3 regions of the Mesorhizobium sp. M0983 genome follow, and region 3 is predicted to be linked to each of the others. Evidence: predicted binding sites of a transcription regulator. Region 3 holds the regulator's gene; each other region holds the start of a gene.
What was found. The regulator PhoB, encoded in region 3, activates phosphate uptake and scavenging genes when phosphate is short. The targets are predictions, from matches to a motif close to TGTCATNNANCTGTCAT.

Region 1: NKH71_RS24750 (ceramide glucosyltransferase) is a predicted target of PhoB. The motif match lies at 7,111-7,127, and genes of this name have one in related genera.
Region 2: NKH71_RS08245 (inorganic phosphate transporter) is a predicted target of PhoB. The motif match lies at 7,154-7,170, and genes of this name have one in related genera.

What each region holds. Positions count from the first base shown of each region.
Region 1 is NZ_JAMYNH010000016.1:95,444-105,643, forward strand. Features, by position in the region: gene mmsA (multiple monosaccharide ABC transporter ATP-binding protein) at 1-737, shown strand, start outside; gene mmsB (multiple monosaccharide ABC transporter permease) at 734-2,026, shown strand; gene araD1 (AraD1 family protein) at 2,210-3,202, shown strand; gene NKH71_RS24740 (2'-deoxycytidine 5'-triphosphate deaminase) at 3,231-4,325, opposite strand; SAM riboswitch at 4,461-4,538, shown strand; gene NKH71_RS24745 (O-succinylhomoserine sulfhydrylase) at 4,609-5,799, shown strand; gene NKH71_RS24750 (ceramide glucosyltransferase) at 5,852-7,006, opposite strand; gene apaG (Co2+/Mg2+ efflux facilitator ApaG/CorD) at 7,234-7,626, shown strand; gene NKH71_RS24760 (Hsp33 family molecular chaperone) at 7,703-8,713, opposite strand; gene argF (ornithine carbamoyltransferase) at 8,831-9,742, opposite strand; gene NKH71_RS24770 (aspartate aminotransferase family protein) at 9,757-10,200, opposite strand, start outside.
Region 2 is NZ_JAMYNH010000003.1:354,556-364,755, reverse strand. Features, by position in the region: gene NKH71_RS08280 (LOG family protein) at 1-123, shown strand, start outside; gene NKH71_RS08275 (hypothetical protein) at 120-341, shown strand; gene NKH71_RS08270 (M3 family metallopeptidase) at 338-2,392, opposite strand; gene NKH71_RS08265 (nuclear transport factor 2 family protein) at 3,154-3,564, opposite strand; gene NKH71_RS08260 (carbonic anhydrase) at 3,575-4,219, opposite strand; gene NKH71_RS08255 (CorA family divalent cation transporter) at 4,387-4,653, opposite strand; gene NKH71_RS08250 (CorA family divalent cation transporter) at 4,650-5,411, opposite strand; gene NKH71_RS08245 (inorganic phosphate transporter) at 5,496-7,100, opposite strand; gene NKH71_RS08240 (TetR/AcrR family transcriptional regulator) at 7,221-7,757, opposite strand; gene NKH71_RS08235 (efflux RND transporter periplasmic adaptor subunit) at 7,908-9,185, shown strand; gene NKH71_RS08230 (efflux RND transporter permease subunit) at 9,182-10,200, shown strand, end outside.
Region 3 is NZ_JAMYNH010000003.1:68,899-79,098, reverse strand. Features, by position in the region: gene pstS (phosphate ABC transporter substrate-binding protein PstS) at 1-275, shown strand, start outside; gene pstC (phosphate ABC transporter permease subunit PstC) at 335-1,321, shown strand; gene pstA (phosphate ABC transporter permease PstA) at 1,325-2,176, shown strand; gene pstB (phosphate ABC transporter ATP-binding protein PstB) at 2,173-2,976, shown strand; gene phoU (phosphate signaling complex protein PhoU) at 3,009-3,716, shown strand; gene phoB (phosphate regulon transcriptional regulator PhoB) at 3,733-4,422, shown strand; gene NKH71_RS06810 (ROK family protein) at 4,432-5,676, opposite strand; gene xylF (D-xylose ABC transporter substrate-binding protein) at 5,962-7,002, shown strand; gene NKH71_RS06800 (sugar ABC transporter permease) at 7,145-8,476, shown strand; gene NKH71_RS06795 (ATP-binding cassette domain-containing protein) at 8,491-9,291, shown strand; gene NKH71_RS06790 (CHASE domain-containing protein) at 9,421-10,200, shown strand, end outside.

The DNA.
Region 1 (10,200 bases), on a different contig from region 3:
CGGTCTACCATCCCATCCATGCCGAGCGGCAGGTCATCAAGGGCATCAACCTCAACGCCCGCAAGGGCGAGGTGGTCGGCATTGCCGGGCTGATGGGCGCCGGCCGGACCGAGTTTGCCATGAGCCTGTTCGGCCGGTCCTATGGCCGTCGCATCACGGGCGAGGTGTTCCTTAACGGCAAGCCGATCGATGTCTCTTCGGTGAGCAAGGCGGTGGAACACGGCATCGCCTATGTTACGGAGGACCGCAAGACCTACGGTCTCAACTTGATCGACCATATCAAGCATAACATCACGCTGGCCAACCTGCCCGGCGTCTCGCGCCATGGCGTGATCGACGATTTGCGCGAGCTTTCCGTCGCCAACGATTATCGCGGCAGGACCAATATCCGCGCCTCAAGCGTCTACCAGATGACCGGCAACCTTTCTGGCGGCAATCAGCAGAAGGTGGTGCTGTCGAAATGGCTGTTCGCCAATCCGGAAGTGCTGATCCTCGACGAGCCGACACGCGGTATCGATGTCGGCGCCAAATATGAAATCTATACGATCATCGCGCGTCTCGCCTCCGAGGGTAAGGCAATCATCGTCATCTCGTCGGAAATGCCCGAACTGCTCGGCATCACCGACCGCATCTACGTCATGAACGAAGGACGCATCGTCGGCGAAATGGCGGCGAGCGACGCCAGCCAGGAAAAGATCATGCGCGCCATCGTCCGTGGAGAAGGGAAAGCATCATGAGCACCGAAAGCGCTCCCGGGCCGCAAACCGGCGTCGCCCAGGATATACAACAGGCACCTCGCATTGCCGTCTCGGCGCTGGTCACCAATCTGCGCGAATACGGGTTGGTGCTGGCGTTGATCGCAATCATGGTGTTCTTCCAGTTCACCACGTCCGGAACGCTGTTCAAGCCGGTGAACCTCAGCAATCTCGTGCAGCAGAACAGCTTCATCATCGTGATGGCGCTGGGCATGCTTCTGGTGATCGTTTCGGGCCATATCGATCTCAGCGTCGGCTCAGTCGCCGGCTTCATCGGCGCACTGGCGGCGATGATGATGGTTATCTGGCCGCTTGGCCCATTGAGCAATCCGCTGGTGGTGTCGATCGTCTGCCTGATCGTGGGTGGCGCGATCGGCGCGGCACAAGGCTACTGGATTGCCTATCACCGAATACCGAGCTTTATCGTAACGCTGGCGGGCATGCTGATCTTCCGCGGCATCTGTCAGGCGTTGCTGGGTGGCGGGTCTTCCGTGGGGCCGCTTCCAGTCGGCTTCAAGGCGCTGAGTTCCGGCTTCATTCCGGACCTGATCGGCCCATTGACGCTGATACCACCGACCGTGAACGCCGCCGGCAAAACCATTGTCGGCAGCGGCCTGACGCTGCACCTGACGACTATCGTGATCGGCCTCGCCGCCGTGCTCGCCTATGCCTATTTCGGGCTCAGGGCGCGGCGCACCCGCGAGCGGCATGGCTACGAAGCCGAGCCTTTCTCGCTGTTCGTCGTCAAGACCCTGGTGATCAGCGGGCTGGCGCTGTTTCTGGTCTACCAATTCGCCACCTATAGGGGCCTGCCCATCGTTCTCATGGTGATGGGCGTGCTGATCGCGTTGTTCGTCTTCGTTACCAAACGCATGACGATCGGCCGCCGCATCTATGCGATGGGCGGCAATGCCAAGGCAGCGCAGCTATCGGGCATCAAGACCGAACGGCTGACGTTGATGGTGTTCATCAACATGGGCGTGCTGTCGGCACTCGGCGGCCTGATTATCGCGGCGCGCTTGGGACAGGCGGTGCCGGCGGCGGGCCTCGGCAGCGAACTCGACGTCATCGCCGCGGTGTTCATTGGTGGCGCTTCGGCGATGGGCGGCGTCGGCCAGGTCATCGGCGCGGTGGTCGGCGGTTTCATCATGGGCGTCATGAACAACGGCATGTCGATCATGGGCGTCAATGTCGATTGGCAGCAGGTGGTCAAAGGCCTGGTGCTGCTCGGCGCCGTCGTCTTCGACGTCTACAACAAGAACAAGGCTTGAGAGGCAACCAGGAGGCATACGGGTCACATCGCGGCGCTGCCGGGCGGCGCGAAGAAGTCCCCCGAGGGACCTGACCCGCGAGCGCAATCCGGACGAAGAATTTCAACCGCGGCGTGGACAGGGTCCGAGCCGCGCCGGGCAGGGTTTGCCAAGAAGGCAGGCCGCAATTCAGAGAGGGTTACCATGCTGATCTCACAGATCCTCGACGACGCCGAGACGATCCGCGTCGTTGCCCGCAACGGCGGCAAGACCCGCGTCATCAACGGCGCCCGCAGCGTCTATTCGCTGGCGATGGAAGCCGCGCGCACCGGCACCGGGCTTGTCGCCCTGATCGAGCGCAAGGGCTTCGGCGAAACCGTCGATCTCGACGCAGCCTACAAGAAGGGACGGCTGCTGTCGCCGATCAACCATCCCGATCCGGCGCATCTCCATCTCACCGGCACCGGGCTGACGCATCTCGGCTCCGCCGCGACCCGCGATTCCATGCACAAGAAGCTCAGCGATGGCGGCGAGGAACAGCTGACCGATTCCATGAAGATGTTCCGCATGGGGCTGGAGGGCGGCAAGCCGGCGAAGGGCCAGATCGGCGTGCAGCCCGAATGGTTCTACAAGGGCAACGGTACCATGGCAGTGGCGCCCGGCGCGGCGCTCATGTCGCCCGCCTTCGCCCAGGATGCCGGCGAGGAGCCGGAAATCGCCGGAATCTATGTGATCGGCGACGACGGCGCCCCGTTCCGCGTCGGCTTCACGCTGTCGAACGAGTTTTCCGACCACGTCACCGAGCGCGTGAATTATCTCTTCCTCGCCCATTCGAAACTGCGCAACGCCTCGTTCGGGCCGGAGATCCTGATCGGCGACCTGCCGTCCGACATTCGCGGCGCTTCACGCATCCTGCGCCACGGCAAGCTGCTTTGGGAAAAGCCGTTCCTGTCGGGCGAGGCGAACATGTCGCACACCATTGGCAATCTCGAGCATCACCACTTCAAATACTCGGCCTTCCGCCAGCCGGGCGACGTGCATGTGCACATGTTCGGCACGGCGACGCTGTCCTTCGCCGACGGCATCAGGACGGAGGCCGGCGACGTGTTCGAAATCGAGGCGAAGGATTTCGGCCTGCCGCTGCGCAACCCGCTCGAAATCGAGCAGCCGGTGAAGGTGGCGGTGAAGGCGCTTTGAGCCGGCATAGCCGCAAGTAAGGGGAAGCTCAGCGCGCCGCGCGGAAATGCTTGGACAGTTTTAGGCCCTGCGCCTGATAGTTGGAGCCGAGATCGGTGCCGTAGAGTGCCTGCGGCCGTTTCAGCATGTGCTCGTAGACCAGCCGCCCGACGATCTGGCCATGGTCGAGAATGAACGGCACTTCGTGGCTACGCACCTCGAGCACCGCCCGGCTGCCGGTGCCGCCCGACGCCGAATGGCCGAAACCGGGGTCGAAGAAACCGGCATAATGGACGCGAAACTCGCCGACCAACGGATCGAAGGGCGTCATTTCGGCGGCGTAGAGCGGCGGCACATGCACCGCCTCGCGTGACACCAGGATATAGAATTCGTCCGGATCGAGCACCAGCTCGCCGGCACCGCTCTTGTAGAGCGGCTCCCAGAAATCGACGACATCCTGCGCGGCGCGCTTGTCGACGTCGACCAGGCCGGTGTGGTGCTTGCCGCGATAGCCGACCAGCCCGTCCTTGTCACCGTCGAGGTCGATCGACAACGCGATGCCGCCGCCTGAGATGTTGGGCGGCTCGGTGGCGACCAGCATCTCGGCGCGATGCAGGTCGTGCAGTTCGCTTTCCGACAAAAGCGCATTGCCGGTGCGGAACCTGATCTGCGACAGCCGCGAGCCGGTGCGCACGACGATCGGGAAGGTGCGCGGGCTGACCTCCAGATAGAGCGGGCCTTCATAGCCGGCGGCGATCTTGTCGAACTCGTGGCCGCGGTCGGTCATTACCCGAGTGAAGATGTCGAGCCGCCCGGTCGAGCTCTTCGGGTTGGCCGAAGCCGAAATATGCGCGGGCAGCGCCAGGCTTTCGAGCAGTGGCACGATGTAGACGCAGCCGGTTTCGAGCACGGCACCTTCGGCGAGGTTGATCTCGTGCAACTTCAGCCGGTCGAGCTTGTCGACAACTCTGTGGTCGGGGCCGGGCAAGAAGGAAGCACGCACGCGCCAGGCCTTGTCGCCGAGCCTGAGGTCAAGGCTGGCCGGCTGGATCTGGTCGGCATCGAGCGCGCGCGGCGATTTCAGCGCGCCCGTCTGGAACAGCGCGGAAATATCCTGATCGGGAAGAATGCCTGTCTGCCGCAAGGGTCTGGCTCCGTTCGAACGCCGGGCGAGGTCTTGTTCTGCCGCAGGTCCGACACTGGACGCCTTTGGCACCTGCTTGGTACAACCCTCTTAATCATGCCGGCAATTGACGCAAGCGTGGCGCGGGTCTAAAGCTCGTTATCCCGTGGTGATTTGGCCGGTCGGCTTGCAGCCACGTTAAACAAGTCGCTAAAGGACCGTCGGGCCGCAAGGCCATATGGACCGGTTGCGACTTTCGCGACCGGTTTTTTGTTGTTTGGACCATTTTTGGTGTTTGGATAGAATGATGACCAAGAAGCGCGACTGGAAGCCTCAGACCGCACTCGTGCATGCCGGGACGCTGCGTTCCGGCTTCGGCGAGACCTCTGAGGCGATGTATCTCACCCAAGGCTATGTCTACGAGACGGCGCAAGCAGCGGAAGCGCGCTTCAAGGGTGAGGAGCCGGGCTTCATCTATTCGCGCTATGCCAATCCGACGGTCGACATGTTCGAAAAGCGTATGTGCGCGCTGGAAGGCGCCGAGGACGCGCGCGCCACGGCGTCCGGCATGGCGGCGGTGACGGCAGCATTGCTGTGCAGCGCCAAGGCGGGCGACCATATCGTGGCGGCGCGCGCATTGTTCGGCTCCTGCCGCTGGGTGGTCGAGACGCTGGCGCCGAAATACGGCATCGAGGCAACGCTGGTCGATGGCACTGACATCGCCAATTGGGAACAGGCGGTCAAGCCGAACACCAAACTGTTCTTCCTGGAAAGCCCGACCAACCCAACGCTGGAGGTGGTCGACATCGCCGCCGTCGCGGCACTTGCCAACTCGATTGGCGCCAGGCTGATCGTCGACAATGTCTTCGCCACGCCCTTGCAGCAGAAACCCTTGCAGCTCGGCGCCCATATCGTCGTCTATTCGGCCACCAAGCATATTGACGGCCAAGGGCGCTGCCTTGGAGGCGTTATCTTGTCGGACAAAAAATGGATCGACGAGAACCTGCATGACTATTTCCGCCACACCGGCCCCAGCCTCTCGCCCTTCAATGCCTGGACCCTGCTGAAAGGCCTGGAGACGCTGCCGCTGCGCGTACGCCAGCAGACGGAAAGTGCCGGCCGCATCGCGGATTTCCTCGCCGAGCGCCCGCAAATCGCCCGCGTCATCTATCCCGGCCGTGCCGACCACCCGCAAGCGGCCGTGGTCAAGAAGCAGATGTCGGGTGGTTCGACGCTGATCTGCCTGGATGTGAAGGGCGGCAAGCAGGCGGCCTTTGCTTTCCAGAACGCGCTCGACATCGTGCTGATTTCCAACAATCTCGGCGACGCCAAGAGCTTGATCACCCATCCGGCGACGACCACGCACAAGAATTTGACCGATGAGGCCCGCGCCGAGCTCGGCATCGGACCGGGAACGCTCAGGCTTTCCGTCGGCCTGGAAGATACCGACGATCTGCTCGAAGATATCGAGCAAGCGCTGAGAGCTGCCGGATAAGGCTGGCCGAACAGGGCGAGCGGGTTCGTACAGCCCGCGCCGGACGTGCCGGTCAGGCGCCGGACGGGGTCTCTTCCAGCTCCGCGACGGCCTTGGTCTGGATGGTCATAACGTTGCCGCGCCAGTCGACGGCGCCGCTCAGCCAGCCGCGCGCCCATATCGCCGGCAGCATGCAGTCGCGAACCATCATTGCCAAGATGGTGCGCAGCGACAGGTGCCATCCTTTGACCCAGGCCAGGGCACATTCCGGCAGGTAGGCCGCGACCAGCACGGCGATGGCGGTTGCCGGCAGGCTGACGCCGGCGTCAGCCGCCGCGATCAGCGCAAGCACCAGCGGCGGCGCCGCGCCGATCAGGATCTCGGGGGCGAAGAACAGCGCGAAGGTGACGCGGCGCAGCCGCGCCCAACGCGCCTGCCGAGACCAGATCTCGCCAAGCGTGCGCCGGCCGAGCGGCTGTTCGAACGGCGAAGCGACAAGATTGACCCGCAGTCCGAGCCGGTTGACCAGCTTGGTCGCGGCGGCGTCCTCGGCAATCTCGGCGGCCAGTGCGCGGATGCCGCCATTGGCGTCAAGCATCGACTTGTTCCACAACATGCTCTTGCCCTGGGCGAAGCCAAGGCCGAGCGCCTCTCCAGCGTACTGCCAGCGTGCCTGCAGCGTGTTGAGAAAGGCGCATTCGACCTCCCCCCAAAACCCTTCAGGCCGCGAGCCGATCGGCGTCGAGCAGACGAGGCCGGTGTCGGGCCGCCATGCCGCCATCAGCTGCTGGACATAATCGCTCGGCATAAGCACGTTGGAATCGGCAAGGATGACCCAGCGATAAAGCGCCGCTTCCCAACCCTTCACGCAATTGTTGAGTTTCGGATTGCCGCTGATGCGGTCGTCGCCGACGAGCAGCCGGGCGCGTATAGCCGGAAAACGCGCCATTGCAGCGGTGATCGACTTGACCACGGGGTCGTCGGCATGGGCGACGCAGAAGATGAGTTCGTAGCGCGGCCAGTCGAGTGAGAAGGCGCGCTCCAGCGTCTCCTCGGTAAACGGCTCGACGCCGCGCGCCGGGACGACGATCGATACCGGTAGCACGGTGGCGGCGGGCGATGCGATCCTGGCTGCTCGCTTCAGCTTCAGCGAAGCTAACAGGATGCTGGCGAGATTTGAAAGAAGGAGAGCTATGGAAAAGAGGGCGGCTGCGAATGTCGGTTCCATCGAGATCTGGTCACTCCAGAAATGCCGGCCGCCTGACGGCCGTTTTCAACAATTCGACAGAACACCGAGTCGCCCGGCACAAGCCTGCACACCATCATTGTCATGTGTCACTTAAATGACATTGTTTTTCGGCACCTGCGCTTGAGTCGGGCAAGGAGATGACGCGCATCGTTGATCAAACTGCGCTGAGCGTCGAAAGTTCCATCTACATTGCTTTGGAGCAGTTTATGTACAGCGCCGTCACCCGCAACATCGAAGTGCAGGTCAGGCCGTTCTATCTGGAGGATCACTCCGACCCGCCGCAAAACCGCTATGTCTGGGGCTACCAGGTGACCATCGACAATCAGTCGGACGAGTTCGTGCAGCTTCTGTCGCGCTACTGGCACATTACCGACGGCACCGGCAAGGTCGAGGAAGTGCGCGGCCCCGGGGTCGTCGGCGAGCAACCGGGACTCAACCCCGGCGACAGCTATCAGTATACGTCTGGATGCCCGCTCTCGACCCCGTCCGGCATCATGGTCGGGCACTACACAATGCGCAACAAGCGGGGCGAGACCTTCGACGTCGCCATCCCCGCCTTCTCACTCGATTTGCCAGGCACGCGGCGCACCGTCAATTGACGTTCACTTTGATTCCTCTTCCCGCCTTGCGGGGCGAGGAACCCAAGTTCTGCGAAGGCAGCCGCACTGACGCTCGTTATTGAGCCGCTGCAAATTCCGCCGGGTCGAAGTCATATTGCTTCGAGCAGAATTCGCAGGCGACGTGAATGCTACCATCCTCGGTGCTGTCTCTGATCTCCTCGGCGGAAAAACCCTCGAGGATGCCGCGGATCTTCTCCCTCGAGCATGAGCACTGGTCGGCGACCGGCACGCCGCCGAAGACGCGGACACCATGCTCGTGGAACAGCCGGTAAAGCAGCCGCTCGGCGCCGATAGTCGGATCGATCAGCTCGGTCGGTTCAATGGTACCAAGCAGCGCCAGCAGTTCCTGCCAGGAATTGTCGGTCGGGTCGTGGATTTCCTCACGCGGATCGCCGTCGCCCCCGGGAAGGTCGGGTACGCGCATGCGTTCCGGCGACTGCGGCAGGAATTGTGCCAGCAGGCCACCGGCGCGCCATTGCTCGCGGGCACCGCCGACGCCGGGCGTCAGAAGCTTGGCCACCGAAAGCCGTAGGTCGGTCGGAATCTGCTCCGATTGGCGGAAATAGGTGCGTGCGGCTTCTTCCAGCGTGACGCCGTCGAGCTGGACGATGCCCTGGTAGCGTTGCGTGTGGGCGCCCTGGTCGATTGTCAGCGCCAGGACGCCGCTGCCGAGCAGCGTCTGCGGCGACGTCTCGCCGGCAGCCGTCAAAGCCTCCAGCCGGTCGGCATCGAAGCGGGCATAGGCGCGCAGCGCGTGCGGCGTGGAGAAATCCGCGACCAGCATATCGACCGGCCCGTCGGTGCGGGTCTGCAGAATGAACTTGCCCTCGAACTTCAACGAAGTTCCGAGCAGGACGGTCAGCACACAGGCTTCGGCCAGTAGTCGTGCCACCGGCTCGGGATACTCGTGGCGGCTGAGAATAGCGTCGAGCATCGGCCCGAGCTGGACGGTACGGCCGCGCACGTCGAGCGGGCCGACCTCAAACGGCACGACATGGTCGTCGCCGGCGTAGCCGAACTCGCCGAGCTTGGGTTGATGTTCAGCCAATTGACGAGTTTCCAACATGACAAAGCTCCGGGGCGCGGCGATGCCGCCCTCCGGGGCGCATGCGACGAGACGCGCTCGATTTGCGTGATGCGCCTGAGATAGGCACCACGAACTCCCGGATCAAGGCGGCCCGGATCAAGCGCCCAGGCACCAGGCCAAAACCGCCTTCTGGGCGTGGAGCCGGTTCTCGGCCTCGTCGAACACCACCGAATGCGGCCCATCGATGACCTCGTCGGTAACCTCCTCACCGCGATGCGCCGGCAGACAGTGCATGAACAGCGCGTCCGGCTTGGCTTTCGCCATCAGGGCCGCGTTGACCTGATAGGGCAAGAAGACATTGTGGCCGCGCGCACGGTGCTCCTGACCCATCGAGACCCAGCAGTCGGTGACGATGCAGTCGGCCTCGTGAACGGCCTCCTCGGGCGAACGAGTGAATTTCAGCTTGCCGCCATTGGCCTTCGACCAGTCGACATGCCTCTGAGCCGGTTCGCTGCCTTCGGGCACGGCGACGTTCAGCTTGAAGCGGAACCGCGCAGAGGCCTCCAGTAAAGAATGCAGGACATTATTGCCGTCGCCGGTCCAGGCGATCGTCTTGCCGGCCACCGGACCGCGGTGCTCTTCGAAGGTCATGATGTCGGCCATCAACTGGCAGGGATGGGTTTCGTCGGTCAGCCCGTTGATGACGGGCACCGTAGCGTTTTCCGTCAGTTCCAGCAGCCGGTCATGCGAGGTGGTGCGGATCATGATGGCATCGACATAGCGCGACAGCACCTTGGCCGTGTCTGCAATAGTCTCGGAACGGCCAAGTTGCATCTCGGTGCCAGTCAGCATGATCGTCTCGCCACCCAACTGCCGCATGCCGACGTCGAACGACACGCGCGTGCGCGTCGAGGGCTTGTCGAAGATCATCGCCAGCACCTTGCCTTCGAGCGGCTTGGTGCGTTCGCCGGCCTTGAGCCTCGCCTTTCGCACAGCTGCGTCGTCGAGCATGAAGCGCAGATCGCCTTCGGAAACGGCGGAAAGATCGGTGAAGTGGCGAAGGGACATCAGGAATTCCAGGATTACTTCGCGGCGGCAGCGACGATGGCATCCGCCAGGCTCTTGGCGCCGGCACGAATGCGCTCGAGCCCCTCGTGGATCTCGGCATCGGTGACGGTGAGAGGCGGCAGCAGACGGATAACGTTGTCGCCGGCCGGAACCGTCAAGAGATGCTGGTCGCGCAGTGCCACCGTAACCTTGGTGTTGGGCATCGCGCATTTAAGGCCGAGCATCAGGCCGGTGCCCCTGATGCTTTCGATAACGTCCGGAAATTCGTCGGCGACACCGGCCAGCCCCTGTTTCAAGAGCAGCGCCTTGCGCCGGACGTCATCGAGAAAGCCGTCTTCCAGCACCACGTCGAGCACGGCGTTGCCGACCGCCATGGCCAGCGGATTGCCGCCGAAGGTGGTGCCGTGCACGCCGGCGGTCATGCCGGCCGCTGCCTCGTCGGTGGCGAGGCAGGCGCC
Region 2 (10,200 bases), 290 kb from region 3:
GCCGACGTGCCGGCGGCAATCCTGCCGATGCTGCAGCGCGGCGTCTGCTTCACGCAAACGCAGCAAGGCGCGAGTACCGTCGGGCGCACCGCTCAATCTCTGGCACCCGTGGCGACACCATGACCGGAGCTGTCGATATGAAGGACCGCTTCGAAGCCATAGCGAACCCAAGCTGCCGGTTCGATATCTGGGACAATGAGAGCGGCGAGCCCGTGGTCCATCGCGGCCGATTGCTCTCCTTTGCCACGACCAAGACGGCGGAGCGGATCGCCGGCTTCCTCAACGAGACAGCCGCGGCCGGTGAGGCCGAGCCGGCCCGAGAAGGGCCGGGCAAGGCTTAGACCAGTCCGCGCTTGGCCATCATTGCTTCCGGTGAAGGCATCTTGCCGCGGAAGGCGGTGTAGAGTTCTTCGGGGTCCTTCGAGCCGCCGGCGGCGTAGATGTTCTTGCGCAGCCGCTCGGCCAGCGCCGGGTTGAACGGATCGCCTGCTTCCTCGAAGGCGGCGAAGGCGTCGGCGTCGAGCACTTCCGACCACATGTAGGAATAATAGCCGGCCGAATAGCCATCGCCGGCAAAGATATGGCCGAAATGCGGAGTGCGGTGACGCATCGCGATGGTGTCCGGCATATTGAGCCTTTCGAGCGTTTCGGCTTCGAAACGAAGCGGCTCTTGCGGCGCCTCCGGGCGCGCATGGTAGGCCATGTCGACCAAGGCCGAGGCGGTGAACTCGACCGTGGCGAAGCCGGCGCCGAAGGTGCGCGCCGCCAGCATCTTGTCGACCAGCGCCTTTGGCATCGGCTTGCCGGTCTTGACATGCAGCGCATGTTTTTCCAGCACCGCCGGTACCGTCAGCCAGTGTTCGTAGAGCTGCGAGGGCAGCTCGACGAAATCGCGGCTGACCGAGGTGCCAGCGACCGATGGCCAGGTGACGTCGGTCAGCATACCGTGCAGGGCATGACCGAATTCGTGGAACAGCGTCTTGGCTTCATCGACCGACAGCAAGGCGGCCTCGCCGGCCGGCGGCTTGGCGAAATTCATGATATTGTAGATGACCGGCTTCGAGCCAGGACCAAGCTTATAGCCGGATTTGAGTGCACTCATCCAAGCGCCGGAGCGTTTCGAGGGTCGCGCGAAATAATCGGCGAGGAAAAGGCCGCGCTCGCTGCCGTCGGCATTCTTCACGACGAAAACACGTGCGTCCGGATGCCAGGTGGCAATGCCCTTCTTTTCCTCGAAAGAAATGCCGAACAATCGTGTCGCCACGTCGAAACAGGCGTCGATGATGCGGTCGAGCTGCAGATACGGCTTCAGTTCGGCCTCGTCGAAAGCGAATTTCTCGGCGCGCAGCTTCTCCTGATAGAAGCGCCAGTCCCAGGCGGCGAATTTTTCATTGCTGCCGGCCTCGGCCGCCAGCCGCTGCAATTCGGCCTGGTCGGCGGCGGCCTTCTCCAATGCCTTTTTCCAAACCGGGTCGAGCAGCGTATGCACCGCCTCCGGCGTCTTGGCCATTGTGTCGTCGAGCTTCAACGCGGCATATGATTCGTAGCCGAGCAGCTTCGCCTTTTCGGCGCGCAGGCGCAGCATGTCGCGCACTACGTCCGTGTTGTCGGTGGCGCCGCCATTCTGGCCACGCATGATGAAGGCGCGGAACGCCGTCTCGCGCAGGTCTCGGCGTTCTGAGAAGGTCGAGAACGGCTCGTAGATCGAACGCGACAAGGTGACGGCGTAGCGGCCCTTCTGGCCGCGCATCTCGGCGGCTTCCGCCATCGAGCTTTTCAGGAATTCCGGCAGGCCGGCAAGGTCAGCCTCGTCGAGGAACAGCGCCCAGTCGCGCTCGTCGGCAAGCAGGTTCTGGCCGAAATTGGTGCCGAGCGACGACAATTCCTCGTTGATCGACGCCAGCCGCTTCTTGCCTTCGGCGTCGAGCTTGGCACCGGAGCGGACGAAGTTTTTCCAGGTCTTTTCCAGTACGCGCAGCGTTTCGGCATCGAGCTTCAGAGTCTCGCGGCGTTGATAGAGATCGTCGATGCGGGCAAAGAGGCGCTCGTTCATCGAGATCGCCGAGAAATGCCGCGACATCTTCGGCGAAATGTCGCGCTCCAGCGCCTGGATTGCCTCGTTGGTGTGGGCGCCAGCGCGGCACCAGAAGATCGACGAGACATGGTCGAGAGCCTCGCCGGCGAGTTCGAGCGCGGCAAGTGTATTGTCGATGGTCGGCGTCCCGGTGTTGCCGGCAATCGCCTCGATGTCGGCCTCATGCGTCTTCAGGGCGGCGTCGAACACCGGAGAAAAATCACCGTCGCCAATGCGCGTGAAATCGGGCAGGCCGAGCGGCCCTTGCCATTCAGTCAGCGGATGGGCGGCGAGGTCGACGGCGGACGGCATGGGCAAACTTTCTCTGGATGGCGGGAGGAGGCGGATCGTCACCGATGTAGGACGCCGGCCGGCTCCACGCAACAGCGCCTGGTAGCGCTGAAGCGTGCCCACATGGTGCCGTGAGTATCGTTCGAGCCGAATTTTATGCCCACCAAGATATTATCTTGTAACCTGCATTTTCCTTCGACTGAGGCTTCCACTCGTATCCTGACACCCGATCCAAAGGAACCTTAATGAGAGTAGAATTCTATGGTCTCACCTTCGACCTGCCTGCTGGATGGGTAGACATAGCCAGCGATCTTCCTGAGGGATCGCCACCTACCTTAGCCAAAGAAACGGACGGCTGCGGCGCGATTCAATTCTCTATTGCGAAGTATCGTAGCGGAGAAAAGCCAAACGTAGACTTTAACGTTCTGAGAACATTTATGATTCAGTTTTGTCACAATAATTCCATAGATGTATGACATATCACAAACATCGAGTCTGACGGTATAATCTCTGTTGGCGTATTGTCAGAGACCGGGGATCAATTGACATCTGCCTGGTATTTGTCGAATGGGAATGATGTTGTATTCATGACATACGTCGGGATGGCTAATGATACGGATTGTCTGAAAGAATTGGGCGTTGCCAAAGCAATCGTGTCGTCTATATCGTTTTAGGGACTTCGATATCGGGTGGAATTACGGGAATTACGACAACAGTGCACTTTTAGACGTGATAACGCGGGCAATTCCAGCGACCGTCACCAAAAAGTCGCGGGCGAAAAAAGCCCGTCAGTAGCCGTCGCAGTTTTCGGCGATCGCGGCTTGCGAGCTAGCGGTGATCTGGTCGTTGGCGACCGCAAAGGTCTCCTGCATCAGCATGTCGTTGCTGGGAAAATCATAGCAGGCGATCACAGTGGTGACGCCGCCCTCGGATTTCTCGATCCGGTGGCGGATTTCGGCCCCGGCGACGGCACCTTGCCACTCGGCGATCGAGGCGATGAATTCCTGCTTGCTTTGCACGACGCCGAGGTCGTCGAGCTTGATGCGGACGTTGTCGGCAAGCAGGTCCGACAATTCGGTGCGGTCGGCGACGAGCAGTGCCGAATACCAGCGGTCGATGATCGCGCTGTCGTCGGCGCGGGCGAAATCTGCCGAGCACAGCAGTGCTGCCGCCGCGAACGCGACCGGAATTCGCACCATGCCTTGTCTCCTACTCCGTCTCCGGCCGCTCGAAATCGCCGGTCTCCTTGTTCATCACCCAAAGCTCACCGGTCGAAATATCGAACCAGGCGCCGTGCAGCGATAGCCGCCCCTTGCCTTCGAGGATCGAGACGCAAGGGAAGGTACGCAGATTGGCGATGGAATATCGGATCGATATGCGCTCCAGCGCGGTCTGGCGCTCGGTCGCGGTCATGAAGGTGCTGGACGATACGGTCTCGGCCGCCGGCGCGATCAGGCTCATCCATTTGCCGATGAAATCACCCGGCGACAACGGCGCGGCCGTGGTGTCGAGTGCCGCGCGGATGCCGCCGCAGCGGCCGTGGCCCATCACCACGATGTTCTTGACCTTGAGGCTCTGCACGGCAAATTCGAGCGCTGCCGATGTCGAGTGGAACTGATCGTCGGGCGCATAGGGCGGCACCAGATTGCCGACATTGCGCAGCACGAACAACTCGCCCGGCCCGGCATCGAAGATCGCTTCGGGCGCAGCGCGGGAATCGCAGCAGGCGACGATCATAGTTTCCGGTGCCTGGCCTTCCCGGGCCAGTGCGCGATAACGCCCGCTTTCGGTGAGATAGCGGCCACTCATGAAATTGCGGTAGCCGGTGAGAAGATGCTCGGGAAGGTGGGGCATGGGCAGCGGCGGGAGCCTTTCCGGGTTAAAGGCACGGTTCAATCCCGAAAGGCTCTAGCGCATCGGCCCGAAAATCGGAACCGATTTTCGGAAGGCGGGACGGCGTGGTTTCGACGTGCCAGCCCGTACTTTGCATACAGGCGAACGAACGCCGCCATTAGTCGGCCTCAGAACCGCAGTTTGGCGCCGGCGCACAGTAGAAGCCAGTAGAACAGGCCGGTCGCGCCAACCGCCAGCAGCATCGCCAGGAAGAAGCCGCTGGGGCTGTCGGTGAATGGCAGCCCGCCGGTGTTCATGCCGAATATGCCGACGATCAGGGTGCCCGGCAAAAGCAGTGCGCTCATCACTGCCAGCGCCTTGAGGCTGCGGTTCGATTCGTCGGCAAGCTCGGCCGCAAGCTCCTCCTGCAGCAGCCTTGCCCGGTCGTTGATCATGACGACCTCGGGTCGAGCCGTTCCAGGCGGGCAGCAAGCCGGCGCAGAACTTCATGTGCGCCGGCGGAAAGGTTCCAGGCGGAACGGTCTTCATCCTGGAAAAGTGCTGCCAGGGCCGAGATCGGCCGATGCAAGGATACGGCAAGGCGGCGCACATCCTTCAGCTGTCGTCTTTCGTCGGCAAGCCGCTCGGTCACGAGATGGTCCTCGACCGCATCGAGCCGCTTCGTCGCCGCGGCGAGCCGCAGGCTGGTGGTCTTGCAAAAAGCCATGACCAGCGTTTCGAACAGCTCGAATGCTGTGGCGGGCCGCAGCCCTGCGGCAAGGGCGGTGTGCACTTCCTCCACCGCCGCCAGCGGATGGCGCTGGCCGGTGACCAGCAGCCGCTCCGAGACCGCAAAATGCAATCTCCCGATGGTCGTCGACTGATGGGCGATCTCGCCATGCAGGTCGGCGGAAATGCCGTGGACGACGCCATTCTCATGCGCCAGCACCAGGCTGTCCTCATGTCCTTCGAGGATTGCATGAGCCGACGCCGGCAGCGCGCAGGCATGGCTGACCCAGGAATGGGCGCGCCGGTCGACAAGGTCGACATGCAGCCAGACCCAGCCGTCCAGTGAGGCCAGCGCGGCCTCTATGTCCCGGGGCGCCAGCGATTCGGGAGCTTTGCCGGGAGCGGCATGATAGGCCCAGACCAGCCCGGGGGCATGATGCTGGTCGTCCGCGGCAAGCAATGTCAGATGCGATGCGTCATTCATGGCCGCCGCCGAGACAATGCACGTTCAGGATCCGGGCGGCGCCGGAGCCGGCGCCGCGACATTCTGGCCAAGTCCTATCCCCGCTCAGAATATCTGGCGGAAGATGACGAACAGCACGAAGGCAAGACAGATGGAGACCGGAAGGGTCAGTATCCAGGCCATCAGCATGTTGCGCACTGTCGACCATTGCAGGCCCGAGCCGTTCGCCGCCATGGTGCCGGCAACGCCCGACGACAGCACATGGGTGGTCGAGACCGGCAGGCCGAGATAGTCGGCCGATGCGATGGTCGCCATTGCAACAAGCTCTGCGGACGCACCCTGGCCGTAGGTCAGATGGCTTTTGCCGATCTTCTCGCCGACGGTGACGACGATGCGCTTCCAGCCGACCATGGTGCCGAGGCCGAGCGCCAGCGCGATGGCGACCTTGACCCAGAGCGGGATGAACTTCGTCGCGTTGTCGACCGCCTTGTGATAGGTCGTCACCGCCTTCAGGTCGTCGACCTCCATCGGCAGCAGCTTCTTCTTGTCGATCAGTTTCAGCGCTTCACCGATAAGATAGATGTTGTTGCGGGCGTTGCTGACCAGCGTTGTCGGCAGCTTTTCCACGGACGGATAGGGCGACAACATTGCGCTAGTGTCGTGGATGAAGCTCTGCAGGGCAGGCGTGGTCTCGTCCTTCCAGGTCTTGGTGCGAACGGCGTCACCGACCACGGTTGCCGCGTCGGTCACGGCGACGCCGGGCTTGACGTATTTGCCGAGTACCGTTTCGACCTGCGTCGCTGCGGACTTGTAAGCTTCGAGATAGTTCACGTCCGGTGTGCGGTTGAGCGCGAAGGCGGTCGGCACCACGCCGATCAGGATGAGCATGATGAGGCCCATGCCCTTTTGCCCGTCATTGGAGCCGTGGGCAAAGCTGACGCCGGTGCAGGTGAAGATGAGCAGCGCCCGGATCCACAGCGGCGGCGGAGCGCTCGACTTCGGCGCCTCGTAAAGCTCGCGGTTCCTGACCAGCAGCTTCATCACCAGAAGCAGCAGCCCAGCCAGGCAAAACCCGACCAGCGGCGAGATCAGAAGCGACAGGCCGACATTGCTTGCCTGCGACCAGTCGATGCCGCTGGTGATGGAACCGGCCGGCGCCGTGAACTGGTTGGCGAGGCCGACGCCGATGATCGAACCGATCAGCGTGTGCGAGCTCGAGGCAGGCAGGCCGAGATACCAGGTTCCGAGGTTCCACATGATCGCTGCGACCAGCAGCGCAAAGACCATGGCCAGCCCGGAGCTCGATCCGACCTGAAGGATCAGTTCGACCGGTAACAGCGAAATAATGCCGAAGGCGACCGCCCCGCTGGCGGTGAGCACGCCGAGGAAGTTGAAAAAGCCGGACCACATCACTGCAAGCTCGGCCGGCATGGAATGGGTGTAGATCACCGTTGCCACCGCATTGGCGGTGTCGTGAAAACCGTTGACGAATTCGAAGCCGAGCGCGATCAGCAGCGCCAGGCCAAGCAGAATCCACGGCACCGCGACGGTGCTGGTCAGGTCCTGGCTGAGCGCGTAGCCGACATAGGCAAGGCCGCCCAGGATGATGACGGCAAAGGCCGGCAGAAACCATTTGCCGGTGCTGTTTGGCCGGTCGAGCGGATGCTCCGGCCTTGGAATTCCTGCTTCGCTGGAAACAATATCGACCATACCCCACTCCTCTTGCGTTGCAGCAAAGAATGGGAGGACGCTATGTCGGCACAATGAAGCCTGTGTGACGGCAGAGCACTTTGAGATTGGAGCAGATAGTGCTGGACGGTGGTTCCTGATCTATTCCGCGATCTCCAGCAGGGTCGATATCAGCAACCGGCGCTCGTCGGCGGAGAGAATGTCCGAACCGAACAGGTTCATGCTGCGAAGCCCTTCGATAGCGAGATAGCAGACCAGCAGCGCCTTGAGATTCGGCGTCTCCTGCTTCAGCCGCTCGAACACTTGCCGCCTGAACGATTTTATCGGCGTCAGGAAATCGGGATCCTCGGCAATCGCCGAAAATATCCAGGTCGCCGACGGTTTCGACTCCTCGGCATGCTCGGCCGAAAGCCTGATATAGGCCGCAAGCGGGCTCTCACCGCTGACGCCGTTCGTGCGTGCGGCCTCAAGCGCCTGTTGGAACGCACTGAGGTAATCCTCCACCAGCGCCTGCATCAATTTCGCCTTGGTCGGGAAATTGTAGAGAAGACCACCCTTCGACACGCCGGCACGGCTGGCGACCGCATCCAGCGACAGGCTGCCGGGACCCGTCTCGCGCGCCACGTCGGCGGCGGCGGCGAGGATCTTCTCGCGCGAATTTGTTCTGCGGGCCTTCATCAATCGTTCCCCATTCATTAGCTTAAGCGGAATTGACAAGACCGTCCAGACGGTACAGTAAGATTGCCGTCATTTGAAATTGGGACCAGTCACAGGTATGTGTTCCGGTCATCCGACCGTTATGCTGGGCCATGGCCGAGGGGACTGTTCGTGATCAAGCGCTTCATCATCGCCTTCATTCTGCTCGTGCTGGTGTGCGGCGGCATCGTCGGCTTCAACCTGTTCCGCGACAATGCGATCAAACAGTTTTTCGCCACCATGAAGCCGCCGGCCGCGACCGTGTCGACGGTCATCGTCAAACCGATGTCCTGGACGCCCGGCGTCGAGGCGATCGGTACTGTCAGTGCCGTGCGCGGCGTCGACCTGACCGTCGAAACCGCGGGTATCGTCAAGGACATCCAGTTTCATGCCAATCAGAAGGTCGCCGCCAACGCCGTGCTGCTGCAGCTCGACGATGCCGTCGAGCGGGCCGACCTCGTGGCGTCGAAGGCGCAAGCCACATCCGACCAGACGACGCTGATGCGCGCTCTTGAGCTGCAGAAGCGCGGGGTCGGCACCGACGCTACGCTGGACACGGCGCAGGCGGCAGCATCGGTCTCCTCCGCGCAGGTAAACAAGCTGCAAGCGGTGCTCGACCAAAAGCAGTTGACGGCCCCTTTCAAGGGCACCGTCGGTATTCCGAAAATCGACATTGGCCAGTATCTCACACCCGGCACCGCCGTGGTGACCTTGCAGGACATGGACACGATGCGTGTCGATTTCACCGTGCCGGAGCAGCAGCTTCCGCTGCTGAAGATCGGACAGACGGTGCGGCTGGGCATTGGCGGCGGCGACATGCCGTTCGCCGGCAGCATCCGCGGTATCGATCCGAAGATCGACCCGACGAGCCGGCTGGTGACGGTGAGGGCGGAGGTCGCCAATCCTGAAGGCAAGCTGACGCCCGGCCAGTTCGTCCAGGTGCGTGTCGAACTGCCGGAGGAGAACAACGTGCTGGCGCTGCCGCAGACTGCGCTGACCTCCAGCCTGTACGGTGACTTCGTCTTCGTGGTGCGCCCGGCCAAATCCGCAGAAGTCAACGGCGCGGCTCCCGAGGCAAAGCCGGAAGAAAAACCAGCCGCGGATGCTGCCAAGCCCGCTGCCGAAGCACCCGCGGCAAAACCCGAAGAAAAGCCGGGCGCTACCCCAGCCAAACCGGCAGCGGAAGCCAAACCGGCAGCGGAAGAACAGAAGCCGCAGCTCGTGCTCGCCCAGGTGTTCGTCAAGCCAGGCCGCCACAACGCCGGCCTGGTCGAGATCCTGGAAGGCATCCAGCCCGGCGACGAAGTCGTTACCGCCGGCCAGAACCGGCTCTCCAACGGCATGTCCGTTGCCGTCGACAACACGATCGATCCGAGCAAGCCGGGGAACCAGCAGGCAGCCCAGCAATGAGCTTTTCCGACCTCTTCATCCGCCGCCCGGTCCTTTCGACCGTGCTTGCCTGCATGATCCTGCTTCTGGGTTTTCAGGGCATCTTCAACCTTTCGATCCGGCAGTATCCAGAGGTTGAAGAAACGGCCATCACGATCACCACGGCCTATCCCGGCGCCAGCGCCGACCTGATCCAGGGGTTCATTTCCGCGCCGATCGCGCGTGCTGTCGCTTCGACCGAAAACATCGATTATGTCACGTCGGCGAGCCGGCCGTCATCCAGCACCGTGACAGTGCAGATGAAACTCGGCTCCGACCCCGACGTTGCGCTGAACGAAGTCCTGTCGAAGGTTCAGAGCGTTCGCGGCGATCTGCCGGACGAAACCAAAGACCCGGTGATCGTCAAGGGCACCGGCCAGCAGTTCGCGATGATGTACATCTCGATGCAGAACCCGAACATGACGCCGGAACAGCTCACCGAATATATCGAGCGCGTCGTGCGGCCGCGTATGTCGACGGTCGAAGGTGTTGCCGACGTGCAGATTTTCGGCGCCGCCGAATATTCGATGCGTGTCTGGATCGACCCGATCAAACTGGCGGCGCGCGGTGTGACGGCGGCGGAAGTGCTGACCGCCATTAACGAATCGAATTTCCTCTCCGCGCCCGGCGATACCGAAAACGAATATGTGGCTTCCTCGATCACGGTTCGCTCGACCCTGCAGACGCCGGAGGCTTTCGCTGCCCTTCCGCTCCGCTCGAAAGACGGCAATGTGGTGAGACTGCGCGACGTGGCCCGCGTCGAACTCGCCGCGGTGAACACCGACACCAGGGTCACCTTCAACGGCAAGCCCGGCATCTTTCTCGCCATCTTTCCGACGCCGGCCGCCAATCCACTGACCACCGCGGCGGCGATCCACAAGATTGTGCCGACGATCCAGGAGACGCTGCCGCTCGGCATGACGATCGAGATCGTCTATGACTCGACCGAGCAGATCAGCGCGTCGATCGAGGAGGTGTTCAAGACCATCGGCGAGGC
Region 3 (10,200 bases):
AGCCGGGCTATGGCGTCATCCTCGCCAACGAGCCGGGCGCCGAGTCCTGGCCGATGACGGCGGCAACGTGGATCCTCCTGTACAAGAAGCCGGACGATGCCGCGACCACCGGCGAAGCGCTCAAATTCTTCGCCTGGGCATACGACAAGGGCGACGAGATGGCCGGCGAGCTGGACTACGTTCCGATGCCCGACAAGGTGGTCGAGAGCGTCAAGGCCATGTGGGCCAAGGAAGTCGTCGGCAGCGACGGCAAGCCGCTCTACTCGGCTATGTAATCTCCTCCAGGGAGGGCGTCGACGGCGCCCTCCCTGTTGCCTTCAATCGCGAGGACCCAATGACCATCGCTTCCGATGCCATGCTATCATCTGCAGCCCGGGCCAGGGAAGCTACGGTGCGGCGCTTCGCGCTCACAGACGCCATATTCCGCGGACTCACCCGCGCTTCCGCAATTCTTGTGCTGGTCATCCTCGGTGGTGTCGCAATCTCGCTGTTTGCCGGCTCATGGCAGGCCCTGTCGTCCTTCGGGTTCTCTTTCCTGACGACTGAGAGCTGGAATCCGGTTACGGAAAAATTTGGCGCGCTGGCGCCGATCTACGGCACCCTGGTCACGGCGGCCATCGCCATCCTGATCGCGGTTCCGATCGGCATCGGCATTGCCGTGTTTCTCACCGAACTCTGCCCGCGCCCGCTCAGGCGCCCGATCGGCATAGCGGTCGAGCTGTTGGCCGGCATTCCCTCGATCATCTACGGCATCTGGGGCCTGTTCGTGTTCGCGCCGTTCCTGCAGACGACGATACAGCCCTTCATCATCAACATCTTCCACGGCGTGCCGGGACTATCCAGCCTTTTCGCCGGCCCTCCTTACGGCATCGGCCTTCTAACCTCGGCGCTGATCCTCGCCATCATGGTACTGCCCTTCATCACCTCGATCACCAAGGACGTCTTCGATACGGTGCCGGCGGTGCTGAAGGAATCGGCCTACGGCATCGGTTGCACGACCTGGGAAGTGACCCGGCGCGTGGTCATTCCCTATACCCGCATCGGTATCATGGGCGGCGTCATGCTTGGCCTCGGCCGCGCGCTCGGCGAAACCATGGCGGTGACCTTCGTCATTGGCAACGCTCACCGCATCAGCGCCTCTCTGTTCGCGCCGGGCACGACGATCTCGGCGACCATCGCCAATGAATTCACCGAGGCCGACGGCGATCTCTACACCTCCTCTCTGGTTTCGCTCGGCCTGATCCTGTTCGTCATCACTTTCCTGATCCTTGCCGCCGCCCGCTATATGCTGATGCGGATCGACGCCCGTACGGGAGCCTGACCGATGTCGACATCCTCATCGCTCCACAGCCGCCGCAAAGCCAGGAATTCGGTGATGATGGCGCTTTGCGTCGTCGCCGCCGGCATCGGGCTTGCCTGGCTGGCGCTCATTCTCGGTGCACTGGTCTATAAGGGCACAGCCGGGCTTTCGTTCGCGGTCTTCACCGAGATGACGCCACCGCCAGGCGAGGCCGGCGGCCTGCTCAATGCAATCGCGGGCAGCCTGCTGATGACGATCATCGCCGTTGTCGTCGGCACGCCGATCGGCGTGCTGGCGGGAACCTACATGGCCGAATATGGGCGTTTCTCGCGCATCACCACCGTCGTGCGCTTCATCAACGACATCCTGTTGTCGGCGCCCTCGATCATCATCGGCTTGTTCGTCTATGAGTTGATGGTGCGGCCAATGGGGCATTTCTCGGCCATAGCCGGCGCCGTTGCGCTTGCCATCCTGGTCATTCCGGTGGTCGTGCGCACCACTGAAGACATGCTCAACCTGGTGCCGAACGCGTTGCGTGAAGCCGGTGCCGCGATCGGCGCGCCGCGTTGGGTGGTGATCCGTTCGGTCGCCTACCGCGCCGCATTGTCCGGCATCGTCACCGGCATATTGCTGGCGATAGCACGCATTTCCGGCGAGACGGCGCCGCTGCTCTTCACCGCGCTCAACAACCAGTTCTGGAGCAGCAATATCAACGCGCCGATGGCCAGCCTGCCGGTGACCATCTTCCAGTTCGCTCTCAGCCCTTACGAGGAATGGCAGCAACTGGCGTGGACCGGCGCACTCATAATCACCCTGACGGTTCTGGGCTTGAGCATCCTCGCCCGCAGCCTTACCGGACGCAGAGAGGACAGATGACACAGATGTTGTCCCCGGACATGACGATGACCGAAACGGTCGCCGAGAAGACGAAGATCGAGGTCAAGAACCTCAACTTCTACTACGGCCAGAGCAAGGCGTTGAAGGACATCACCTTGTCGCTGCCCGAGCGCAGCGTCACTGCCTTCATCGGCCCTTCGGGCTGCGGGAAATCGACGCTGCTGCGTGTGTTCAACCGCATCTACGAACTCTACCCGAAGCAGACAGCCGAGGGCCAGGTGCTGCTCGACGGCAAGAACATTCTCGACCGCTCGCAGGATCTCAATCTCCTGAGGACCAAGATCGGCATGGTGTTCCAGAAGCCGACGCCGTTCCCTATGTCGATCTACGAGAACATCGCCTTCGGGGTCAGGCTCTATGAGAATCTCGGCAAGTCCGAAATGGACGGCCGCGTCGAACAAGCGTTGAAGCGGGCCGCGCTGTGGGGCGAGGTCAAGGACAAGCTCAACGCCAGCGGCTTGAGCCTGTCAGGCGGCCAGCAGCAGCGGCTTTGCATTGCCCGCACCGTGGCGGTGAAGCCGGAAGTCATTCTGCTCGATGAGCCGGCTTCGGCACTCGACCCGCTGTCGACCGCCAAGATCGAGGAGCTGATAGACGAGTTGCAAGCCGATTACACGATCGTCATCGTCACCCACAACATGCAGCAGGCGGCGCGCGTGTCGCGCCAGACCGCCTTCATGTATCTGGGTGAACTGGTCGAGTTCGACCGGACCGAGAAGATCTTTACGTCGCCCCGCGAGAAGCGCACGCAGGATTACATCACCGGCCGCTTCGGCTGAGCCGTTCCGATCATGCATATAAGGACAGGACCATGGGCGAACACACAGTCGCTTCTTTCGACGAGGATCTCGAGCAGATCAGCAAGCTGATCCGCGACATGGCCGACCTCGCCGGTTCGATGGTCGGCGGGGCGACCAAGGCCCTGTTGAATTCTGACAACGTGCTGGCGCAACGCGTCGTTTCCGACGATGCCATCATGGATGCGCGTCAACGCGAACTGGACGACCGCGCCATCACCCTGATCGCCAAGCGCCAGCCGATGGCCCACGATCTGCGCCATGTCGTCGGGGCGATCCGCATGGCCGGCGATCTCGAACGCATCGGCGACCTTGCCAAGAATATCGCCAAGCGTGTGAGTGCGGTCGGCCTTAGCGTCACACCGCGCGACCTATCGCATTCCATCGATGCGATGGCGCAGCTGGTGCTCATCCAGGTGCAGGGCGTCATCGAGGAGTATGCTGCAGGCGATGCGGCCGCGTTGGCCAAGCTACGCGCCGCCGACGAGCGCATCGACGTCAAATATACGTCGGTGTTCCGCGAACTGTTGACCTACATGATGGAAGACCCGCGCAACATCACCGCTTGCACGCATCTGCTGTTCTGCGCCAAGAATCTGGAGCGGATCGGCGACCATGTCACCAACATCGCCGAAAATGCGTATTATGTGCTGACCGGCGAGCAATTGCCGGTCAATCGTCCGAAGCAAGACGAAACGACAATGTCCGCACCGGCGACATGATGGGGGTGCCCAGCCGATGATCGCACCACGCATAATGGTGGTGGAGGACGAGGAGCCGTTGGGTGTGCTGCTCCGCTACAATCTCGAATCCGAAGGCTACCAGGTCGAGGTGGTGACACGCGGCGACGAAGCCGAGATCCGTTTGCAGGAGAATGTGCCCGATCTTCTGGTGCTCGACTGGATGATACCAGCGGTTTCCGGCATCGAGCTCTGCCGCCGGTTGCGGGTGCGCCCCGAAACCGAACGGCTGCCGATCATCATGCTGACCGCGCGCGGCGAGGAGAGCGACCGGGTACGCGGTCTTTCGACCGGCGCCGACGACTATCTGGTCAAACCGTTTTCGACACCGGAATTCATGGCCAGGGTCAAGGCGCTGCTGCGCCGCGCCAAGCCGGAAGTGCTGTCCAGCGTGCTGAAGGTCGGCGACATCGTGCTCGATCGCGAATCGCACAGGGTGTATCGCAAGAAGACCGAGATCCGGCTCGGGCCGACCGAATTCCGGCTGCTCGAATTCATGATGCGGCATCCGGGCCGCGTCTTCTCGCGCAGCCAGTTACTCGATAATGTCTGGGGCGAGACGATCTATATCGACGAACGCACCGTCGACGTGCATGTCGGGCGGCTGCGCAAAGCCGTCAACAACGGCCGCATGCCTGATGTCATCCGCACCATCCGCGGTGCCGGCTACGCGATCAGGGAAGATTGACCCGCCCAGTCAGGCTACGTTCTTTCTGACGCCGGGCCTCATTTGCGCGCCCGGCGCGAAAATCTGCTGGTCGACGAAGCTTAACGCCCGCATTGCACAGCCTTCGCGGATCAGCGGCAATTCGTTCGGCTCGGTATCGAAGGAGATCGAGCCCGAATGCTGGCCGCCGGCGGTCTGGGCGATGGCCTTCCGCAAGGCCGGCTCGATCAGATCAAAGGCGGCGGCACTGGCGCCGACCATTGCGACCGGTGCCGGATCGATCAGCGCGAACAGCGAGCCGAGACCGAAACCCAGCGCTTCGCCGGCCTTGCGGTAGGCTTCGCGTTCCGGCCCGTCCTTCTCGCGCGCCCGAACCGCCAGCGCGCGCATGTCGGCGTCGCTGACGTCGGCGACCGGTTGGCTGTCTTCGCTCATCTGCGTGGCGTTGCGCCAGATGGCGTAATTGCCGGCATAGGCCTCGATGCAGCCGCGCCGCCCGCAACGGCAGAGCGCGCCGCCCGGACGATGGATCATGTGGCCAAACTCGCCGCCCGAGGAATGCGTGCCGGTGAACAGCTCGCCCTTCAACACCAGCCCCATGCCGATGCCGTGCGAAAGCAGGATGGCGATGAAGTCGTCGCGATAGCGATCCGGATCGCGCCAGCGCAAAGCCACCGCCATCATATTGCAGTCGTTCTCCACCGTGGCCGGGATGCCGAATTCATCTTCCAGCATGTCGGCAAAGGCGATGTCCGTCTGCGGCGTGATCGGCGACCACAGCATGGCGCGTGCAGGGGAGTCGGTAATTCCCTGAATCGCCAGGGCGATGCGGGCGACACTGCGGACGTCAAGATCTGGATCGTCCAGCCGGCGCCGGACGATGGCCATGCATTCGCGGATCAGTTCGTCGCGCGGCATGGTCAGCGTGTCCAGCCGGCGCTGTTCCTCGGCGACCACCTGCCCCGCATAGTCGATGATGGCGGCCGACAGGAAATTCAGCGACAACACCACGGTCAGCACCGCCGCCGCTTCCGGATTGAGGGCGAGGCCGACCTGCGGACGACCGCGTTTCAACGAAACGGGTTCGCTTGCCTTGCTCTCGGCGAGGATGCCTTCCCGTATCAGGTCGGAGGAGATCGCCGATATGGTCGAATGGCTGAGGCCGGTGGTTGCGGCGATCTCCGTACGCGATGGCTGGCCGGCCCGGCGCACGGCCGAGATCACCATCGCCCGGTTGCGCCGGCGCAAATCGTCATGGCGGATTCCGACCGACATCGTTTTGCTTTCCTCCCGGTTTGCCGCGGCCGCTCATGAACCGGAAGCCGTCGGTAATGCCGACAAATAGTGTCAGATGAGGCAAATAGTGTCAGATGCAGGTGGCGCTGTCATCGTTTATTCCGAAGCTCGAAAAACTCGCAGCAACATCAAAATCCATCAGAATCGATGTTGACAGCAGCGGGAGATCGGGCCAGTATTTTTTCGAGGCTCGAAAAAATTAGCGCCTCTAAGCTGGCCTTTGGGGCCAATTGGTCACGCCGTACGCGGCGCAGGGAGGATATGATGAAGAAATTCACGACCGCCATTCTGGCGGGTGTCGCCATGACGCTGGCGCTTGCGTCGGTGGCGCAGGCTAAGGACAAGGTCATCGGCGTTTCCTGGTCGAACTTCCAGGAAGAGCGCTGGAAGACCGACGAAGCCGCAATGAAGGCGGCCATCGAGGCCGCAGGCGACAAGTATATTTCCGCCGACGCACAGTCCAACCCCGGCAAGCAGCTCACCGACGTCGAGAGCCTGATCTCGCAGGGCGCCAACGCACTGATCATCCTGGCGCAGGACGCCTCGGCGATAGGGCCGGCCGTGCAGAAGGCGCTGGACGAAGGTATTCCGGTTGTCGGCTACGACCGGCTGATCGAGAACAAGGACGTCTTTTACCTGACCTTCGACAACAAGGAAGTCGGCCGCATGCAGGCCCGCGACGTGTTCAAGGTGAAGCCGGAAGGCAACTATGTCTTCATCAAGGGCTCGGGCGCCGATCCGAATGCCGATTTCCTTTTTGCCGGTTCGATGGAAGTGCTGAAGGACGCCATCGACAGCGGCAAGATCAGGAATGTCGGCGAGGCCTATACCGACGGCTGGCTGCCGGCCAACGCCCAGAAGAACATGGAACAGTTCCTGACCGCGAACGACAACAAGGTCGATGCGGTGGTCGCCGCTAACGACGGCACTGCCGGCGGCGTCGTCGCCGCACTGACGGCGCAAGGGTTGGCTGGATCGGTTCCGGTCTCGGGCCAGGACGGCGACCACGCCGCGCTGAATCGCATCGCGCTCGGCACACAGACGGTCTCGGTGTGGAAGGACGCGCGCGAGCTCGGCAAGAACGCCGCCGAGATCGCCTCACAATTGGCCGACGGCAAGCAGATGACCGACATTGCCGGCGTGAAGGATTTCACCACGCCCGGCGGCAACACCGTAAAGTCCCTGTTCCTGACCCCGGTCGCCATCACCAAGGACAACCTCAACGTCGTCATCGACGCCGGCTGGATCAAGAAAGAAGAGGTCTGCGCGGGCGTGGCGGCGGGCGCTGTTCCGGTCTGCAACTGATCCGAGTTTCCGAGAAGTCCGAACGCCGCGGCCGCTTGCCGCGGCGTTTTTTCAAGAAAGAATTGTTTTTCCGCTTCCGGCGGATAACTTCTAGGCTGCTTCCGGCATCCGCGGCAGACGGCAACCCGGCGGGAGAAACATCATGACCGACACGACTTCCAACACGCCGGTCGACAGCTCGACGGCAGACCGGGCGCGGGAATCGGAGCTCGGCGTCGTTGCCCGATTTCTCAAGGCAACCGAACTCGACACGCGCATGCTCGGCATGGTCGGCGCGCTGCTGGTCATCTGGGTCGGGATCCACATACTGTCGGGCGGGCTCTTCCTGACGCCGCGCAATCTCTGGAACCTTTCGGTGCAGACCTCGTCGGTGGCGATCATGGTGACCGGCATGGTGCTGGTCATCGTGATGCGCAACATCGATCTTTCCGTCGGCTCCGTGGAAGGCGTGATCGGCATGGTGATGGGCGTGGCGCAGGCCGAATTCCTCGTCCGCATCATGGGATTTCAGCTTGGCAGCCCCTGGCTGTGGGTCATCGCACTGGCCGCCGGCCTGGTGCTCGGCCTGGCTATCGGAGCGTTTCAGGGTTTCATCATCGCCTATCTCCAGGTTCCTGCCTTTATCGTGACGCTCGGCGGATTGCTGGTCTGGCGCGGCATGGCGTGGCTGATCACCAGCGGGCGCACCGTTGCGCCGCTGGACAGGACCTTCCAGCTGATGGGCGGCGGACCACGGGGCTCGATCGGCGCCACCTGGAGCTGGATCGTCGGTGTCCTCGCCTGCGCGGCCGTTGCCTTCATGCTCTTCAACGGCCGCTCGCAGCGCAAGCGCTTCAACTTTCCGCTGCGCCCTGTCTGGGCGGAAAGCTTGCTCGGCGTGATAGCCTGCGCCGCCATCCTCGGCGCCGTGTGGATCGCCAATTCCTATCCTTGGCCGGTCGGCATCGTACGCCAATATGCCCAGCAGAACGGCATCACCGTTCCCGAGGGCGGGTTGTTCATCGCCCACGGCATCGCCATACCTGTGCTGATGGCCGTGGCCGCGGGCATCGTCATGACCTTCATCACCAGACGCACCCGTTTCGGCCGCTATGTCTTTGCCATAGGCGGCAATCCGGAAGCGGCCGAACTCGCCGGCATCAACACACGCTGGGTCACCATGAAGGTGTTCATGATCATGGGCGTGCTGGCCGCGATCAGTGCGGCGATCGCATCGGCGCGCCTCAACGCGTCGACTAATGCGCTGGGGACCCTGGACGAGCTGCTGGTCATCGCGGCGGCCGTGATCGGCGGCACGTCGCTCGCCGGCGGCTCCGGCACGGTGCTCGGCGCCATGCTCGGCGCGCTTTTGATGCAGTCGCTGCAATCCGGCATGGTGCTGCTCGGCATCGATTCGCCGCTGCAGAGCATCGTTGTCGGCGCCGTGCTGGTGGTCGCGGTGTGGCTCGATACCGTCTATCGCAAACGGGTCTAGTGAGGAGAACGAGCATGGCAGACAGGACCGCTCCCACGGGCACGCCGCTGATCGACATGCGCAACATCTCGATCGCCTTCGGCGGCATTCGCGCCGTCGACGATGCCTCGGTCGATCTTTTTCCGGGCGAGGTGATGGCTTTGCTCGGCCATAACGGTGCCGGCAAATCGACGTTGATAAAAATCCTGTCCGGCGCCTACAAGCGCGATGCGGGCCAGATTTTCGTCAACGGCGAGGAGGCTTCGATCTCCAATCCCCGCGACGCCAAGAAGTACGGTATCGAGACGATCTACCAGACGCTGGCGCTGGCCGACAATGTCGACGCGGCTGCCAACCTGTTTCTCGGCCGTGAGCTGATGACCGGCTGGGGTACGCTCGACGACGTCGCCATGGAGGCTGAGGCGCGCAAGGTGATGGGCAGGCTCAATCCGCGCTTCCAACGCTTCAAGGAGCCGGTGGTAAAGCTTTCGGGCGGCCAGCGGCAGTCGGTTGCGATCGCCCGCGCCATCCTGTTCAACGCCCGCATCCTGATCATGGACGAGCCGACAGCGGCACTCGGGCCGCAGGAGACGGCACAGGTCGGCGAACTGGTCAGGCAGCTCAAGGCCGACGGCATCGGCATCTTCCTGATCAGCCATGACATCCATGACGTGTTCGAGCTTGCCGACCGCGTCTGCGTCATGAAGAACGGTCGGGTTGTCGGCACGGCGCGCACGACCGATGTCACCCAGGACGAGGTGCTCGGTATGATCATCCTCGGCAAGTGCCCGCCCGGCGCCATCCCAGGGCCGGGCGCCCTGAAGATCGCGGCCTGAACGAGAATTAGCCGGCTAATCACAAGTCGCCAAAATGTGCCAGCAGTCACCATGCTTTGGCCTCGCCATTGTGTTGGCGTCGGGAGTTGCCCATAAAGATGCCGAACCGTCCACGGGACGTATCGGCAATTGAAGAAACTCTTTCCGACCGTAGCTTTCATCGCCGTCGCGCTGATCAGCCTGACGATGGCGGGTTTTGCCTATTTTGCCACCCAGGAAGCCGCCCGTATAAAATTCGAGGCGACGGCGGACGACGCGCTTAACCGGATCGAAAGCCGCATCGACCTGGACCTGTCGCTGCTGCGCTCAACCCGGGCATTGTTCGATGCGCGCAATGGCGGTATCTCGCAAGGCGAGTTCAAGGCTTTCTTCAACGCGCTCGACATCGACAATAATTTCGCCGGCCTGCGCGGCATCGGCTTCCTCCGCCTGGCGAAAACTGAAAACGAGGCGGCGGTCGAGCGCGATATCCTGCACGATCACGGCGCAAGCCATCCGATCTATCCCGACACGAACTTGCCGTGGCGTACGCCCATCGTGCTGTTCGAGCCGCTGGACCCGTCCAATAAATCCAGCATCGGTTATGATATGTTCACCGGGCCGGTGCGGCGCGAGGCGATCGAAAAGGCGATGGTCGACGACCAGCTGCACGCCAGCGGGCTCGTGCAGCTCGGCAAGGATACGGGTGCCGCGCAGACCTTCACCGGATTCCTCGTCTTCGTCCGGCTCAATGTCGAAACCGCGCCGGACGCCGTCAACGCATCGAGATCTTCGACTGCCGGCTTCCTCTATGCGGCCTTCCGCTCCCGGGACCTGTTCCAGGCTGCGCTCAGCCGGGCACCTCTGTTGCCGGTCAACACCGAAATCTATGACGGCGCTGTGAACAGTGACAACCTGCTGTTCCAGTCG